One region of the Rhizobium sp. 57MFTsu3.2 genome, then DNA from elsewhere that is predicted to be linked to it. Evidence: predicted binding sites of a transcription regulator. Region 1 holds the regulator's gene; each other region holds the start of a gene.

Region 1 (4,248 bases):
ATTTAGGAGATTGGCCATCACGGTGAGCAGGGACGTCACCGTGCTGAGCTGATGCTGTGAACTTGCAAGTGAAGAGCAGATGGTGCGATCGATCGATCCAAGACGCGTGACACTCCGTTAATTCCACTGGCCTTTTAAGGTCGTTACCGTGTTAGGAACGCGCGTTGCGGAAACCATCTTGGCCAGTGGTCATGTGCGACCACACACAAAGGCCGCACATATGGAAGCAAGCGATCCGATCAAAAATATCTGCAGAAAACACTTGCAACAGGGAGCCGTCCACATATGGAATTGCGCAATGCCCGCGATGCGTTACGTCAGGCTGCGACGAGCGCTGAGGACCGATTTGTATGCCTGAAAGGCGCCTGGTGCACAGCCACGCACGATAGCGGCTACTTCGTGACGATCGTCGAAAATCCCGCTTACTTCGGCGCTGCCTGCGATACGGCCGATATCGTCGTGACACCCGCTCGCCTCCGCACGACGGGGTGCCGGTCGGGCGCACTTTTGTTCACCGGCGAAACCTTGCGTCGCTTTGGTGCCGCTGAGGTAAGGATCGACGATCAAGGTAGCCCCGTCGAAACGACGGCCTATATACGAGGCTCGACCGCCCTTGGATCCGCCATCGGGCGTATAATTGGCGAAGCGGCACCTTTGACGGCGAGCCGCTTGCCTTCAATGATAGCGGCGAATGAGGCCGACAAGCTTGCCCTGGACCTTGACACGGTCAGGCCCGAAAATGCGCGTCTCGTAAGCCGGGTTTGCCGCCTCAAGTGCGATGGAGGCGCCTTTCCGGCGGAAGCGCTTGAGCGTCGCTTCCTCATCATCGACAAGCGCAACAACGATGTCGCCGGCATTGGCGGTGCTGCCGTTGCGGATGATTACCGTGTCGCCATCAAAGATGCCGGCCTCGATCATCGAGTCGCCCTTGACCTCAAGCGCATAGTGCTCGCCTGGGCCAAGCATGTCCGCCGGAACCGTGATGTCATGGGTATTGTTCTGAATTGCCGAAATCGGTACGCCGGCAGCAATCCGTCCCATGACCGGTACAGAGGCAGGACCGCCGTTGTCAGCCTGCGGCGCTGGCTTCGGCGCCACAACTGGCTGTGGTTTGCCGAGGCTGCCTTCGATAACGCTCGGCGAAAAACCGCGGCGGGGCTGCAGGCTCGGGTTATATGCCTCGGGCAGTTTGATGACTTCCAGAGCGCGGGCTCGATTCGGCAGTCGGCGAATGAAGCCCCGTTCCTCCAGCGCGGTAATCAGGCGGTGGATGCCTGACTTCGACGCGAGGTCCAAGGCATCCTTCATTTCATCAAAAGAAGGGGGGACACCGGACTCCTTCATTCGCTCGTGAATGAAGAGAAGAAGCTCCTGTTGCTTGCGCGTCAGCATCGAAGTTGAACCCCAGAGTCGTGAAACAAAGCCAGAACAGACACTATATGTTCCATATGTGTTCCGCAAGTACCTAAATTTTCGTAAAACTTGCCTGCAACTTGCTGAGTTTTTGCGTCTCATTTGACCGAAAGCGTAGAAGGGGGTTGCATTGTCCTGTTGCCCGGCGCACATCTTCGCAAATTCCGGAGAAGTTGCCATGAGCGAAGCACATCCGCTGGACCACATCGTGCTGCCGGTTCCAAATATCAGGCTCTCGCGCGAGCGTCTCGGAAAGCTGGGATTCACCGTCGCGCCCGACGCCCGGCACCCGTTTGGGACCGAGAATGCCTGCATATTCTTCGCCGACGAAACTTATCTGGAGCCTCTCGGGGTCGCCAATGCCGAACTGCATGAAGCTTCGGCGCAGAAAGGCAATGTCTTCACCGCGCGGGACCGTGCCTTTCGATTCCGATGTGGAGACGATGGGCTGTCTGCCGTGGTCTTTGCGACGGCAGATGCCGATCGCGACCATGCCCGGTTTCTGTCCGAAAAGATCAATGGCGGCGAGATGCTGCAGTTCGAGCGGCCGATGAAGATGCCCGATGGCTCGGAGGTGACGGCTGCATTTAAGCTCGCCTTTGCAGTTGACCTGCGCGCTCCAGATTTCTTTTTCTTCACATGCCAACGTGTCAACCCGCTGCCAGCCGACCGGAAAGCCCTGCAAGTGCATGCAAATGGGGTGGTTGGGATCGCAGAGATCGTGCTTGGGGCACCCGACCCCAAGGCGTTTGGACCATTCCTGCGCGCCGCCGCCCACAGCTTGGGAACGACCAATGAGGCCTTCGGTGTGAGTGTGACAACTCCGAATGCCAGAGTGAGTGTTCTCTCCCCGGATGGACTGGACGCCTACTTCGACATCCCTGCGCCTTCCGACGATCGCGGTCTGCGTGGTGTTGCCATCGTTTTCAAAGTAGGCGATCTCGCCGTGACAGAAGCGCAATTGGCTGCTAACGGGATGACCTATACGCGCAAGAACAATCGAATTCTGGTGAAGGCCGCGCCCGGACAGGGCGCTCTCTTCGCCTTCGAGGAGAAACGATGAGCCAGACAAATTCCGAAGTCGTGGTCGGCGAAGGCGCCGGCCGCGTCACCTTTTCGAATTCCGGCAAGCTGTCGCTGATTGCCGGGCCTTGTCAGATGGAGAGCCGTGAGCATGCCTTCATGGTCGCCGGTGTGCTGAAGGAACTCTGCGACAAGCTTGGTCTCGGCCTCGTCTACAAGTCCTCCTTTGACAAGGCGAACCGGACGTCGCTGTCAGCGCAGCGCGGTATCGGCCTCGAAACGGCGCTTGAAGTGTTCGCCGATCTCAAGAGGGAATACGGCTTTCCTGTCCTGACCGACATTCATACCGAAGAGCAGTGTGCCGAGGTGTCCACCGTCGTCGACATCCTGCAGATCCCAGCTTTCCTCAGCCGTCAGACCGACCTGCTCGTTGCCGCCGCCAAGACCGGCCGCGTCATCAACGTCAAGAAGGGGCAGTTCCTCGCGCCCTGGGACATGAAGAACGTCCTCAACAAGCTGAATTCGAGCGGAAATCCGAACATCTTGCTTTGCGAACGCGGTGCTTCCTTCGGCTACAATACGCTGGTCTCCGACATGCGATCGCTGCCTATCATGGCGGCGATGGGCGCCCCCGTGGTCTTCGACGCCACGCATTCGGTCCAGCAGCCGGGCGGGCAGGGCGGTTCGAGCGGAGGGCAGCGCGAGTTCGTGGAGACGCTCGCGCGTGCGGCGGTCGCCGTCGGCGTCGCTGGCGTATTCGTGGAAACCCACGAAGATCCTGACAATGCGCCTTCGGATGGTCCCAACATGGTCTATCTGCGGGATATGCCGCGGCTTCTCGAAAAGCTGCTGGCCTTCGATGCGATTGCCAAGGCGGGATAAATGGATGGACGTGCACGCCGTCAACCGGCGAGCGCCAACCTCGTCTTTGTGGGATATGCCGATCCTGCCGTCCTCTCCGTGCCTTCGAGAGCGAAGCGGGAGAGCAGGTGATTGAGGTGTAGCGCCTCGTTGCCAAGCTCGCGGCAGGCTGCGCTGGTTTCCTCCGCCATCGCGGCGTTTTGTTGGGTGACGCTGTCCATGGTGTTGACGGCGGCATTGACCTCGACGAGCGCGGTCGTCTGTTCCGAGGAAGAGCGCACGATCGCCTCGATCAGCGTCGTCACCTTCAGCACCTGCTGATCGATACTGTTCAAGGCTTCGCCGGTGCGGTTCACCAAGGCAACGCCGGTTGACACCTGACTGGACGAAGTCTCGACCAACTGCTTGATTTCCTTCGCCAGCTTGGCAGAGCGGCCGGCGAGGTCGCGCACTTCTTGCGCCACGACGGCAAAACCCTTTCCGGCCTCGCCGGCACGAGCGGCCTCAACACCAGCATTGAGCGCGAGCAAGTTGGTCTGGAAGGCGATCTCGTCGATGACGTTGATGATTTCGCCGATCTGCACGGATGATGCTTCGATCTTCTCCATCGCAGCTACGGCCTCGTGCACGACAGTTGCCGAATAGCTGGCGCTTTCCTTCGTCACCGTCATCATCGCGTTTGCTTCATGGGCGCGTTTCGACGAGTTTTTGACCGTAACCGTGATCTGATCTAGCGCCGAGGCTGCCTGCTCCAGCGATGCGGCCTGATGTTCCGTTCGCCGGGCCAGATCATCCGTGCTTGTTGCGATTTCGCTAGTGCCAGTCCTGACCGTAGTGGTTGCCGTCGCGATATCCCTCATTGTGCCGGAAAGCGTGCGGACGCTCGAATTGAACTGCTCGCGTAGCCTCTCGTAGTCCGGCGCGAACGCTTCGTTGAGCTGGACGGTGAGG
Region 2 (4,248 bases), on a different contig from region 1:
AGGCGATCGCATCGATAACGGCGATGATCGAATTGATCTGGCGCGACGACGCCTGGATCGCCTCCATCGCGGCAATTGTCTCGCGCATGATCTGGCTGGAGCCGGTCGTCTCCCGCTTGGCGTCGCGGGCGATGCGTTCGGCCTGCTCCGCACGCTCGATCTGAACGCGGACCGACTGGGTGATCGCATCGATCGCATTCGCGGTCTCGGTGATAGAGGCGGCCTGCCGCTCGGTCCGACCGGCAAGCTCATCGGCACCGGTGCGCATTTCCTCGGAACCCGAACGCACGGCCATGGAGTTGCCGCCGATCGCCGTCATCGTTTCGCTGAGGGTAGCCAGCGCCTCGTTGAAGTTGACCCGGAGGCCTTCGAGTTCGTTCGGGAAGCGGGTCTCGATCTGATGGGCAAGATCGCCGTTGGCAAGGTGATGCAGGCCCTCGTCGATCGCCTGGACGACTTCCTGCAGGGTCCGTGCTTCCGCCTCGCGCTCAGCCATGTGCTGCTGGCGATCCCGCTCCGCGCGAGCCCGCGTTTCGTTGCTGGCAGCTTCCAGGTCGCGGCTCTCGACAAGCGACTGCTTGAACCGCGCCAATGCCTTGGCCATCGTGCCGATTTCGTCGCCGCGGTTCTGGCTGCCGATCTCGACTTCGAGGTTGCCGTCGGCGACGTCACGCGTGACGTCCGCGAGCCGGGCAAGCGGCGAGAACAGCAGCTTGGTGATGGCCCAGGTTGCCACGGCCATGATGATCAGAACACCAAACGCAATCATCGTCAGGAGCGTGGCGATCTCCAGCGAGCCAGCATTGAGTTCGCTGATGCGGACGCTTTCCACGACGAGGAAGCGGGAGCCCTGATAATCGATGCCGCGAACATAGGCTCGTGCCGAGCCATCGGCGCGATCGAAGTCGTCGACCGTCATGCCCTTGGCCGACAGCGCGTCCTTCGCGAAGGTGAAAGGCGTGGTATCGAGCGTTGCCAGCTGGCCGGACGAGTTTACGCCGATCGCCGATCCGTCATCCGAGATGATAGCGGCTTGCGCCGTGCTACCGGACACGATGCCCTTGGCGAGAATGCTGGTGATGATGTTGTCGCGGACCTTGAAGAGCATCACGCCCTTCGCCGCGCCGAGCTTGACGATCGGCACGGCATAGAAGATTGCCGACTTGCCGTTCGCCGCGTCGACGCGAAGACCGGAAAAGCCGGTGGGGGCGGAATCGTCAGTCGCCTTTGCGGTGTTGGCGATCGCCTTGGCGAAGGCAAGGCCGGCGCCGGTCGCCTTCCATGCATCGGTCTTCAGGTTCTCCGCGAAATCGTCGTTCTTCTTGTAGGAGTAGAGGACGTTGCCATCGAGATCGGCGATCAGCAGGTCGCTGAAGGCGGTATTCTCCAGGTCGCGGGCCACTTCACCCTGCGTCGTTTCATGGTTGGCGTAGTAGAAGCCGCTTGGTGCCTGCGGCTTCACCAGTTTTTCGCGCTGGTCGGCCGGGTTCGGATTGTTGGTGATGAACACCTTCTTCAATTCGGCGCGCGCATCACCCGACGTCTTCTCGATTGTCTTCCAACCGCTCTTCAGGCTTGTAATCGACATCTGCAACGCTTCGATGCGCGCAATCGAGTTCGCCTGGTTTTCCAACTGCTCAAGCTGATCCTGCAGCATGTCGCCGCGGAAGATCAGGACGCTCTCCTTCGCCTTGAGTGCCTGCTCACCGGAAATGCGGCTGCTGGCGAAGTAAGCAAGCACGTTGATGACCGCAATCGACAGTGCGGTCAGCAGTATAAATGTCGCGATGACCTTGAAGGACAGGGATTTAAATCTCTGAACCATGAACGATGAACCCTTCCGGAACGGCTCATACCGGCAGAGCGTGGAACATCCTGCCGGCTGACCTGAAAACAGAAAACGGGAACCTTGCCTTCCTGAGAAGGGAGTTCCTCTGACATTTTGTGGATCAAAAGTCGGCTATGGAGCTTAAATTGCCGTAAACAGCGTGTGGCAAAAACAAGGAATGTTTTTGTTTTGTTCACATATCGATGGCAGTTATTTGGCGAGTGCAATAGGGTGAAGCATGCAAAATACGATTCGCATCATCGGCGTTGATCCGGGCCTGCGCCGCACGGGCTGGGGAATTATCGACACGCTCGGCAATTCCTTGCGCTTCGTCGCGTCCGGTACGGTCACCTCGGACGGCGACCTGGACCTGGCCTCGCGCCTTTGCCAGCTGCACGATGGCCTGGCGGAAGTCGTGCACAGCTATCAGCCTGATGAGGCTGCCGTCGAACAAACCTTCGTCAACAAGGACGCCGTTGCAACGCTGAAACTCGGGCAGGCACGCGGCATTGCCATGCTGGTCCCTGCCCGCGCCGGTTTGCCCGTCGCCGAATATGCGCCAAACGCTGTCAAGAAGGCGGTCATCGGTGTCGGCCACGGCGAGAAGCAGCAGATCCACATGATGCTGAAAATCCTGATGCCCAAGGTCGAATTCAAGGGCAACGACGCGGCTGATGCGCTGGCCATCGCCATCTGCCACGCTCATAACCGCGGCAGCAGCCGCATGCGGCAGGCGGCGCTTGCCGGCTAATCTTCACTGAAAACCCACCGAACGGACCATTTGCATGATCGGCAAGCTCAAAGGCACCATCGATGAAATCGGCGATGACTACGTCCTCGTCGATGTCCACGGCGTCTGCTACGTCGCCTTCTGCTCGGCGCGCACGCTCTCCCGCCTCGGCTCGGTGGGCGAGGCCTGTGTGCTTTTCATCGAGACCTATGTTCGCGAAGACCAGCTGAAGCTCTTCGGCTTCATGACCGCGCTCGAGAGAGAGTGGTTCATCCTCCTGCAGAGCGTACAGGGCGTTGGTGCAAAGGTGGCTCTCGCCGTCCTTTCGACCCTGCCTCCAAGCGAACTGGCGAACGCCATCGCGCTGCAGGATCGCACGGCAGTCGCCCGCGCTCAGGGCGTTGGTCCCAAGGTTGCCGTGCGCATCGTCACCGAACTGAAGAACAAGGCGCCGGCCTTCGCCGGAGAAGCGTCGGCCACCATCGGCCTCAAGCAGGAGCTCGGTGAAGGTGTTGCCGCTGCCCCTGTCGCCGACGCGGTATCCGCGCTGACGAACCTCGGCTATTCCCGCGACCAGGCTGCCAATGCCGTTGCCGCCGCAATGAAGACCGCCGGTGAAGGCGCCGACAGCGCCAAGCTCATCCGCCTTGGGTTGAAGGAACTGGCTCGCTGATCCAATTGCCCGAGCGGGTGCCAAAAGCGTTCGGCTTGGTGTATTGGTCACGAGCGTTTGAAGATTGGGAAATGCCAGCATGAGTGAAGCCGCGCGCCTGATATCGGCCGAGAAACGAGGCGAAGACCTGGATGTGACGCTGCGGCCGCAGTCGCTGGACGAGTTCACCGGCCAGGCGGAAGCGCGCGCAAACCTGAAGGTGTTCATCGAGGCGGCGAAGAACCGTGGTGAGGCGCTGGATCACGTCCTTTTCGTTGGCCCGCCCGGCCTCGGCAAGACGACGCTCGCGCAGATCATGGCGAAGGAACTCGGCGTCAATTTCCGCTCGACGTCCGGTCCGGTTATTGCCAAGGCGGGCGATCTCGCCGCTCTACTGACCAATCTCGAAGAGCGCGACGTGCTCTTCATCGACGAAATTCACCGGCTCAACCCGGCCGTCGAGGAAATCCTCTACCCCGCGATGGAGGATTTCCAGCTCGACCTCATCATCGGCGAAGGACCAGCCGCGCGCTCTGTCAAGATCGACCTGTCGAAATTCACCCTCGTTGCAGCAACGACCCGCCTTGGCCTTTTGACCACGCCGCTTCGCGACCGTTTCGGCATTCCCGTCCGCCTGAGCTTCTATACCGTCGAGGAATTGGAGCTGATCGTTCGACGCGGCGCACGCCTGATGAACCTGCCCATGACCGACGAGGGTGCACGGGAAATCGCCCGGCGCGCTCGTGGAACGCCGCGTATTGCCGGTCGCCTGCTGCGGCGCGTGCGCGATTTCGCGGAAGTGGCGAAGGCTGAAGCCGTCACCCGCGAGATTGCCGATGAGGCGCTGACCCGGCTGCTCGTCGACAACATGGGCCTCGACCAGCTCGACAAGCGCTACCTCAACATGATCGCGGTCAATTTCGGCGGCGGCCCCGTCGGCATCGAAACCATCGCCGCAGGGCTTTCCGAACCACGCGACGCGATCGAGGACATCATCGAGCCCTACATGATTCAGCAGGGTTTCATTCAGCGCACCCC
Region 3 (4,248 bases), on a different contig from region 1:
GGCGAAGCTGGTCGAGATTACGCAACGGATGCCGAAGTCGAGAAGCGCCCATGGCGCATGCTCGCGCGAGGAGCCGCAACCGAAATTGTCACCGGCAACCAGGATCTTCGCATTCTGATAGGCCGGCTTGTTCAGCACGAAATCCGGGTTCGGAGAACCGTCTTCATTGTAACGGGCTTCGGCGAAAAGACCCTTGCCAAGACCGGTGCGCTTGATCGTCTTCAGGTAATCCTTCGGAATGATCATGTCGGTGTCGATGTTGACAACAGGCAGAGGGGCAGCAACGCCCGTCAGCTTTACGAATTTGTCCATGGCCTGGCTCCAATGTCAGCAGACGTAGTTTTGTTGATCAGCGTTTAGTCCAGATTTCGGCCAAAATGAAGGAAAATTTACACCGCGGAAAAGGCTGCGCGCGGATTCGACGCGCAGCCATCCATGGATATCGTGAGATCAACTTGCATTCGCTGGCGCATTCATTGCCCAGAGAACCCCGAACGGATCGCGAAGCTGGCCATACCGATCGCCCCAGAACATCAGCTGAACGGGCATGATCACCTCTACGCCAGCCTGAACCGCGCGCTCCCACCAGAAATCGATATCGTCGATAACAAGCTGGAGACTGAAGCCCTGGTGCTTTTCGAAGGGATGACCATGCTCGGGGTAGGCATCGCAGAGCATCAGCGAGCTTCCGTTGACGTAGAGGTGAACATGCATCGTCCGCCCGTTTTCGTCAGGAGGAACGACAAAAGCCTCCTCGGCGCCGAACGCACGCTTGTAGAATTCCGCCGCCTTCAAAGCACCGTCGACGGTGACATAAGGCAACAAGCCATTCTTGACCGGCGGCATTTTCGTTGCGCCGGTTTCCGTTGCGGTATCCATTCTGTCCTCCATTGTTTGATTTGGTTTGGGCAAAAGCCCTGGCCTTTCAAAGACGCGGGAAGATCAGCCGAGCCGACAGCGATGTCGAAATTTTTCTGGAAACGACCCGACGGTCAGAGGTCGATGATCGTGCCGCGCCCGTCATTCCAGATACGCATGCTCTCGCCGGAATGTGACTTCGTTCTGGCGGTGGCGCGAACGGGGGCCGGTTTCATCTTCAGCGAAAGCGCGCGGCCAACCATGAGCACCGTCAGGATACCGCCAACTGCGAGCGTCACAGAAAATGTGAGGAGCGCCAACGCAATGAAGGCTGTGATGCCTGCGAGCAGGAGGAAGACGGAACGAATGCTTTGCATGGTTTAGACCTTTCTTCGGAAAGGAATGTGGTCCTTCATTTCTTTCTCTGCAAGGTGAGCATGGCTTTTTGTTGTCTTGCCACCCATCACAAAGCTTGGCACAGATTTGTGATGACCCGCAACTCTCCGACTCGTTCCTTGAATCTCCGCCGTTCGGTGCTAAGCGTTCCGGCCATCAATGCACGCGCCTTGGAAAAGACCCATGCGCTCGATTGCGACGCCGTGATCTTCGATCTCGAGGACTCGGTGGCGCCGGAGCGAAAGGCGGAAGCCCGCGACAATCTGAAAGCCTTTTTTTCGGGCCCTCCTCTGGTGAACAAGGAGCGGATCATCCGCATCAATGCGCTGGCTTCCACATTCGGCAATGCCGACATGGAGCTGGTCTTGGCATTGGAACCGGATGCCGTGCTTCTGCCGAAAGTGGCCGAGCCTCAGGATGTGATGTCCATCAGCGACCGGCTTGCCGATGCCGATGCGCCGGAAAGCCTCCGCATCTGGGCGATGATCGAAACGCCCCGCGGCATTCTGAACGCGGCGGCGATCGCCGAAGCCGGACGCACGCCGGGCTCAAGACTCGATTGTTTCGTCGTTGGCCTCAACGACCTGCGCAAAGAGACCGGTGTCTTGCCGCAGCCCGGCCGCACCTATCTCGTGCCCTGGCTGATGCAGGTGGTACTTGCCGTGCGTGCCTATGGCCTCGACGCGATCGACAGTGTCTTCAATGATTTCAAGGACGCAGATGCCTTCGACGCCGAATGCGCGCATGCCCGGGCCATGGGCTTCGACGGCAAGATGCTGATCCATCCTGCTCAGATCGAAGCGTCAAACCGGCATTTCGGCCCGGACAATGCGGCAATTGCCGAGGCGGAGGCAATCATCGCCGCCTTTGCCGACCCGGCTGCCGAAGGTCTGAACGTCATCAATGTCAATGGACGGATGATCGAGCGGCTGCATCTTGTCCAGGCGGAAAGTCTGGTTCATAAAGCCCGCCTGATTACTGAGCGCCAAACGGCGAAGTGAAAGACGACTCTAGATGAAGCTTTATCGCCTTCTGACCGGCCAGGATGATGCCGCTTTCTGTCATCGCGTAACCGACGCCCTCAACAAGGGCTGGTCGCTGAACGGCTCGCCGTCGCTGACCTTCAACACCCAGACCGGCCAGGTGATGTGCGCTCAGGCGATCGTCAAGGAAGTCGAAGGCAAGGACTACCACCCGGACATGAAGCTATCCGAACAGTAAGCGAAGGCTTAGCGTTCGGCCGCCTCTTCGGCACTTGCCTCGATCCGTTCCATGTCGTCGTCGCTGAGACCGAAATGGTGGCCGATCTCGTGGATGAGGACGTGGGTGATGATATCGCCCAGCGTCTCGTCGTTCTCGGCCCAGTAGTCGAGGATCGGCCGCCTGTAGAGGCGGATACGGTTCGGCAGTTCGCCGGTTTCCATCGTGAAACGCTCCGAGATGCCCCGGCCTTCAAAGAGGCCGAGAAGGTCGAATGGCGTTTCCAGCGCCATGTCCTCGAACACGTCGTCGTCAGGGAAATCCTCGATCTCGATGGTCAGATTGGTGGTCAGCGAGCGGAATTCTTCCGGCAGGTGGCTATATGCCTCCATCGCCAACGACTCGAAGGTACTGATCGTCGGCGCGTGGCGATCCCGCCAATCCTCGCTCTGGTCTATGCGGGCCATTAATATTCCTTCCTTTGCCGCCCATATAGAACCTTTGCGCACGATTTTCGAGAGCGGAATCAAAGGCAGGAATAAATTCACATCAAATGCCTGTTGACTCTTTCGCCCGCCTCTGGAATCCATAAGAACATAACAGGAACATCTGAGACTTGGAGAACGTCATGGCACAGTCGGCCGTGACGCGCGAGCGGCTTTTTGCGCTCCGCGAAACCATTGCAAAGCTTGAAGGGAAGCCCGCGCCGGCCTTGGCGGCCGCGCAAAGCGAAGCCTTGGCCGACAAAGGCCTCGCCGCCAAGAACGACAGCGGCCCGCGTCTTCCTCTTGGAATACCCGCACTCGACGAGGCGATCGATGGCGGCTTGCCGCTCGACGGGATCACCGAGGCTCGCACCGACCTCTTGCGGGAGGCCGGTGCCGGCAGCGGCTTTGTGCTGGCGCTTGCCGCCATGCTGCAGCGTCAAGTCGAGGAGAGCCACAGTGCGCCGCTACCGATCCTGTGGATCGCGGACATGGTTTCCACGATGGAAGCAGGCGTCCCCTACGCCGTAGGGTTACGAGATTTCGGTCTGAAACCGGACCAGTTCTTCTATGCCAGTCCGCGCAAGCTTGAAGACGCTCTCTGGCTTGCGGAATCTGCAGTCGAAAGCGGCGTTTTTCCTGCGACGGTTCTGGAGATCCGCGGCAACCCAAAGCCCTTCGGCCTGACGGAGAGCCGTCGTTTGAGCTTGCGGGCGAAAGCATCGAAACGCCCGCTTTTCCTGTTGCGGCAGGCTGGAGAGGAAGAAGCCAGCAGCGCTTATTTCCGCTTCCTTGCAGCACCCGCGCCGGCACAGGCGCGCCCCTTGCCGGATGGCACGATGCTGGGCGGTAGCATCGGCAATCCGGTTTTTCATCTCACCCTGGAGAAGAGCCGCAACCCGGCTCCCCTCTCCTTTCTACTGGAGTGGAACCCCCATGACCGCCGTTTTTTCGCCGTCTCCCAATCAGCCAACCCTCGCCTTCCAGACGAACGCGCAACGCATTCTGGCACTCCACTTTCCGCACCTTCCAACCGACCGGATCGCAAGAAAGAAATGGGGGCTCTCCTGGCGTTCGCACGGACGTCCTGAAGCCGCACCGATCGTCTGTTCCAGCCGCCTCAACAATACGATGCGGCTGACGGCACTGGACGAGGCTGCCGAAACACTCAATCTCCGAAAGCATATGGGTGTCGCCGAAGCCCGCGCCATCTACCCCACGCTTGATGTGATCGAGGACGACCCAGCCGCCAACCGGCGCTTCCTGGAAGCGATCGCCGACTGGTGCGATCGCTATACCCCGCTTGTTG
Region 4 (4,248 bases), on a different contig from region 1:
GGCAGCCTATGGTTACGCCACCTATGGAGAAGCGGTAGGAGCCCATGCGGCTCGTCTTTCACCTGCAGCCGTAACCTGCCAGCTCCCGGCCGCTCGGACATCGGCGTGCGGAACCACTTCCGGCGCTTTGTCGGCCTCTCTGAAATGCGGTAATCTCATTCGCTTTGCGAGCGATGGGTTCTTCTCCAGGTGTCGTTCTTCGAACGCGGTGCACCCCTCCGCCTTTTGCGCATTGTCGCCCAGCTTACAGCCAATGAGAAAGTCGCATGTGCTGGTCATGTCTACTTTCCAGGTCATGAATCGCAGCCGACTTCGAGCACCGCCGCATTGTCCTGGTGCTCTCGCAGCCCCTTGTAGGAGGCGTGCCGAAGCTTTCCATCATGCGTCCATGCTCGATACTCAACTTCGGCGATGAGGGTCGGCTGCACCCAGACAATGTCCTTCTGGCGGCCGTCGTACACGACTGGCGGCCGCCTTCTGACGATGCGGTCCAGCAGTTTCCGAAGCGCGGCCGCGCTATTTTCATTGAAACCCGTGCCAACGTTGCCAACATAAATCCACGCGTCCCCCTTTCGAGCAGCCAGCAGCAGACTGCCGATCCCTCCTCGCGCCACAGGCGATGGCTCGTATCCGACCACGATAAAGCTGTCGCGCTGGACGCATTTGATCTTGACCCAATCGCCAAGGCGACCTGATCGATAACTGCTGTCCTTGTGCTTGGCGATTATCCCTTCGAGCCCATGCCGGGATGCAGCGGCAAAAATCTCACGGCCATCACCATCAATGGTATCGGACAGGCGGATAGCGCCATCCTCGTTTCGCAAGAGTGACTCCAGAAAGTAGCGCCGCGCCGTCAGTTCCAAGCTGCGGATATCGTGACCGTCGAAATAAAGCAGATCAAAAGCCATCATCATCGCCTGGCCGGACCGAAGCTTGCCTCCTCGTCCCCCGAGCGAGTTCTGCAGCATTCCGAAGTGAGGGCGACCTTCGGGATCGAGGACTACCGCCTCCCCGTCGATGATGGCGCTCCCAACATCCAGTGCCTTAGCCGCCTGGTCAATGTGTGGGAAGCGATGCGTCCAGTCGTGTCCGCCACGCGTCAGGATGCGAACGTTACCCTTGTTGAGGTGGACCGCGATCCGATACCCATCCCACTTTACTTCATAGAACCATTCGTCGCCGACCGGCGGGCGCGGCTTCAAAAGCGCCAGGCACGGCTCGATCCGGTCGGGCATTGGGTCGAATGGCAGCTGAGGCTGCTTGGGGTCGCGCGGCTCTCGTGGACGGGAACGGATTGGCTGGTAGTCGGCCAGCAACGGCCGTTCACGAGGAGCCTTCACCATTAGCCAGCCTTTTTCATCTCGGCGATGTCGTCGGGAAGTACGAGCATGCCTGCCTCGTGGGCAGCATCGACGAACGCGGCCCTGGCTGTATCGGCATCGGTATAAAATTCCAAGGCCTCCACCGATCGCATCAGCGCACTGTGAAATTTCTCGCCGCCGCGATGATGCCATTTGCCGCTGAGCAGCATGGCCGCCAGTTGGTCGACGGTCTCCGCTTTTCGATATCGTCCCATGCCATCGATTTCGACCTGCAGGGGCTTAATAAACACGGGAAGATCGACGGCCATGGCGAAACTCCTTGACATATCTCCGCCCACTAAAATGCCAAGTGATTCGTTTGTCTAGGGGAGTGAAAATATATAAGTCCAGCGGAACAAAAGCGTCGCATGGGAGTTAACCTTTCCCCTGAAGGATAGCCGTTTCCATTTGGAAAACACTTCTCTGGGTCCACTCTGATGTGGCTTTTTGCGGGATTGCTCAACTCTTTATATCAGTCATCACTAAATCAAAGAGCGTTGTGTCGTTGCCCAGCGAGCAATGGTGCATCAATCTGCGCTGGATTCCCGTACCTCCCGGGCGCACCAACTGGCAGGTCCTTTTTGCGCTCAGTTCCCACAGTTGATCATCGCTCAGATCTTGGCTTCCAACCCCGCGTTAGACCGCTGCTCATGCATTTCTGAGCGGTATCGAGCTGGTCTCGAAGGAAGCGGCAGTCGTCGATCAGTGTGGCAATCGTGGCATGCAGATCGCCATCGTGCCACTCTATAGCTTGATCGACTGGACTAATTTCCTCGCGCACTTGCTTCATCGCAGACATGACATTTCCTTTGTCGTCTTCGGTTTCATCGGACAGGATTTGTTAAGGTCACCCGGCGTCACTGCTCGGCGAACATGCGCGTCATGCGGCGTGTACCAGCAAGGTGGATTAGATGAGTGATCCTGGTAAACTCAACTGGCATGGGCGGATCGATTTCCTCCGGTACTCCAAGTTCCAGCCGACGTTGGGATCGCAATGCGACCGGACAAATCACAAGCTTCGACTTCGAACTCGGCACACTCGCCAGCTTTCACTCTCATTAACTCCAGCATCCAGCGAGCCCTCCCCACACCAGGAACAGGAAGCTCTTCCGATGGCATAACGCTTACCCTCCATCGCGTGGCCGAGGCCGTTGGCTGACCGAAGTCCGTTGCCTCGCTCTGTCGGCGCCACCGCCGAATAATCAATCCCAGTGTGCCGGACTTTTCCGCCGCCAGTTGCAGCCGTCGGGACGCCGTCATCGGCAGTCGAACCAATTCAGCAACGACGGCTCCTAGTGCACCGTAGGAAAGGGCTTCCTCCATCGACGCGAGAACATCCTCCTCTCGATCCGCTTCGACGAATATTACCCGGTTCGGGTGAAGGCCGACCTGCGCCAGCGCAGGAAAGAAGAGATCCGGTCGGGTAAGGCACCAAATCACTTTCCCTTTCGTGCGAGCGGCGACCCCGGCTGCAAAAAGGGCTGCGGCTGCCCCATCCACGGCCCCCGCACCACCGCCCGCGAACTCGTGGATCGCTCCCAATGCCAGCCCCCCACCAGGCAGATGGCTATCAATTTCCGGCACACCAAATGGCAGGGCGCATTTCCGTCGCGATAGGGCGCCATCAAGATGAGAAATACGCTCGCGAAGCTCGGAAATAACGGGGTTTGCGCTCGCATGCGCCATCTGTAGCCTTCGTCAATTCATGGGTTCCATCTCGCTTTGGAAGCGATTATGTTCTACATGTGTTCCGGTAAGGCAGTCTAGTCAATAGGGCTATCTGCGGTCACCATGGGCAGCTCGGCTTTTCTAGGGGTGGCATGAAAATGATCCGCGAACGAATCCAATGCCGTAGCCGGTCGAAATTCAAGTTCGTACGATATCTAACGATGAGAAAAAATTCCTGCGACGAGAGAACCTCGCGGAAGTATCGCGGCTCAATCATACCTTGGTGTGCGGCGTCTGCGACCGGAGTATCGAACTCGGCCGCAAAGCTGGCAACACGTATCAGGCCACTGATCTTGCGCTAGCTTTCCACTTCCGACCCAACTTTAGGATCAACCCCTTCAGCTCTGGCTCTTGCACCAAGACGGCTGCTTCTCGCGGATGTCTCCAAATCAAATCGCGCTGGTCTTGCTCTGGAAACTTTAAGCGCTCCCGCCTGACCTCGAGCAGATAAACGCCGACGATCGAAGTTACGTGCTCGTTGTCCTTCAGGTACTTCGTATACGTGTAATGACCGAAGGTCTTCTTCCTGATCTTTCCCCGGACGCCGGCCTCTTCCCACGCTTCCCGCTCTGCGGCCTGGTACGCTTTCAAATTAGCGCACGGCCATCCCTTGGGAATGGTCCACCGCTTTGTTTGGCGGGTCGTGATCAGAAGTATGTCGATACCGCGGAGAGATTTCCGATAGCAAAGCGCCCCGACCTGCTCCGCCAGGTCGCCTGCAAAAACCCTGTGCGTGTAAGGCGTCAGCTTCGAGAAATGTCGATCCGGCTGGTCCATCGCGCGAACATGGAGCGAAGGCCGATACGCGGCAAGGCTTTCGAGTAAGTGGCCTCGCCCCTGCGGCCATGGCTAGGTAGGCAACGGCTCTCCCGTTTGTTCCTTTACCATGTATTCCGCATACCAGATTGGCCAACCTTCATCGTGTTGCCCGGTCAGTTTCTCGTGTTCACCATGGGCCTCTGACGCGCGCCGCAGCGCGGCCTCGAGTTCGGCGGAAGAAACGAAGGCTGCCCCGCCCGTGTCTATGCGACCCGGCAAGCGGCCGGTGACCTCCTGCAACAACCAGCCGTTCCCATCAGGATCATTGAACGAGGCGTAGGTCCTATAGGTGCGGCGCTCAGGGTCGCGGCCGCTTACTCTCCGGCTCCCGAAAAGGTAC

Evidence for each region. The regulator LexA, encoded in region 1, represses DNA repair genes until DNA is damaged. The targets are predictions, from matches to a motif close to TGTTCNNNNTGTGTTCNG.
Region 2: the regulator LexA is predicted to act here: its motif matches at 2,008-2,025, upstream of ruvC (crossover junction endodeoxyribonuclease RuvC).
Region 3: the regulator LexA is predicted to act here: its motif matches at 3,045-3,062, upstream of AF71_RS14665 (metallopeptidase family protein).
Region 4: the regulator LexA is predicted to act here: its motif matches at 3,097-3,114, upstream of AF71_RS15935 (ImuA family protein).

What each region holds. Positions count from the first base shown of each region.
Region 1 covers NZ_JDWI01000036.1:42-4,289, forward strand. Annotated here, with positions in the region: gene lexA (transcriptional repressor LexA) at 676-1,392, opposite strand; gene AF71_RS27160 (VOC family protein) at 1,592-2,476, shown strand; gene kdsA (3-deoxy-8-phosphooctulonate synthase) at 2,473-3,318, shown strand; gene AF71_RS27170 (HAMP domain-containing methyl-accepting chemotaxis protein) at 3,339-4,248, opposite strand, start outside.
Region 2 covers NZ_JDWI01000018.1:53,163-57,410, reverse strand. Annotated here, with positions in the region: gene AF71_RS18950 (methyl-accepting chemotaxis protein) at 1-1,825, opposite strand, end outside; gene ruvC (crossover junction endodeoxyribonuclease RuvC) at 2,067-2,579, shown strand; gene ruvA (Holliday junction branch migration protein RuvA) at 2,614-3,231, shown strand; gene ruvB (Holliday junction branch migration DNA helicase RuvB) at 3,311-4,248, shown strand, end outside.
Region 3 covers NZ_JDWI01000012.1:12,812-17,059, forward strand. Annotated here, with positions in the region: gene leuD (3-isopropylmalate dehydratase small subunit) at 1-312, opposite strand, end outside; gene AF71_RS14645 (glyoxalase/bleomycin resistance/extradiol dioxygenase family protein) at 451-879, opposite strand; gene AF71_RS14650 (hypothetical protein) at 993-1,235, opposite strand; gene AF71_RS14655 (CoA ester lyase) at 1,347-2,255, shown strand; gene AF71_RS14660 (DUF1737 domain-containing protein) at 2,269-2,475, shown strand; gene AF71_RS14665 (metallopeptidase family protein) at 2,484-2,921, opposite strand; gene AF71_RS31680 (hypothetical protein) at 3,083-4,030, shown strand; gene AF71_RS14670 (DNA polymerase Y family protein) at 4,041-4,248, shown strand, end outside.
Region 4 covers NZ_JDWI01000013.1:139,839-144,086, reverse strand. Annotated here, with positions in the region: gene ligD (non-homologous end-joining DNA ligase) at 294-1,343, opposite strand; gene AF71_RS15940 (DUF982 domain-containing protein) at 1,343-1,630, opposite strand; gene AF71_RS15935 (ImuA family protein) at 2,292-3,047, opposite strand; gene AF71_RS15930 (NUDIX domain-containing protein) at 3,369-3,866, opposite strand; gene AF71_RS15925 (VOC family protein) at 3,939-4,248, opposite strand, start outside.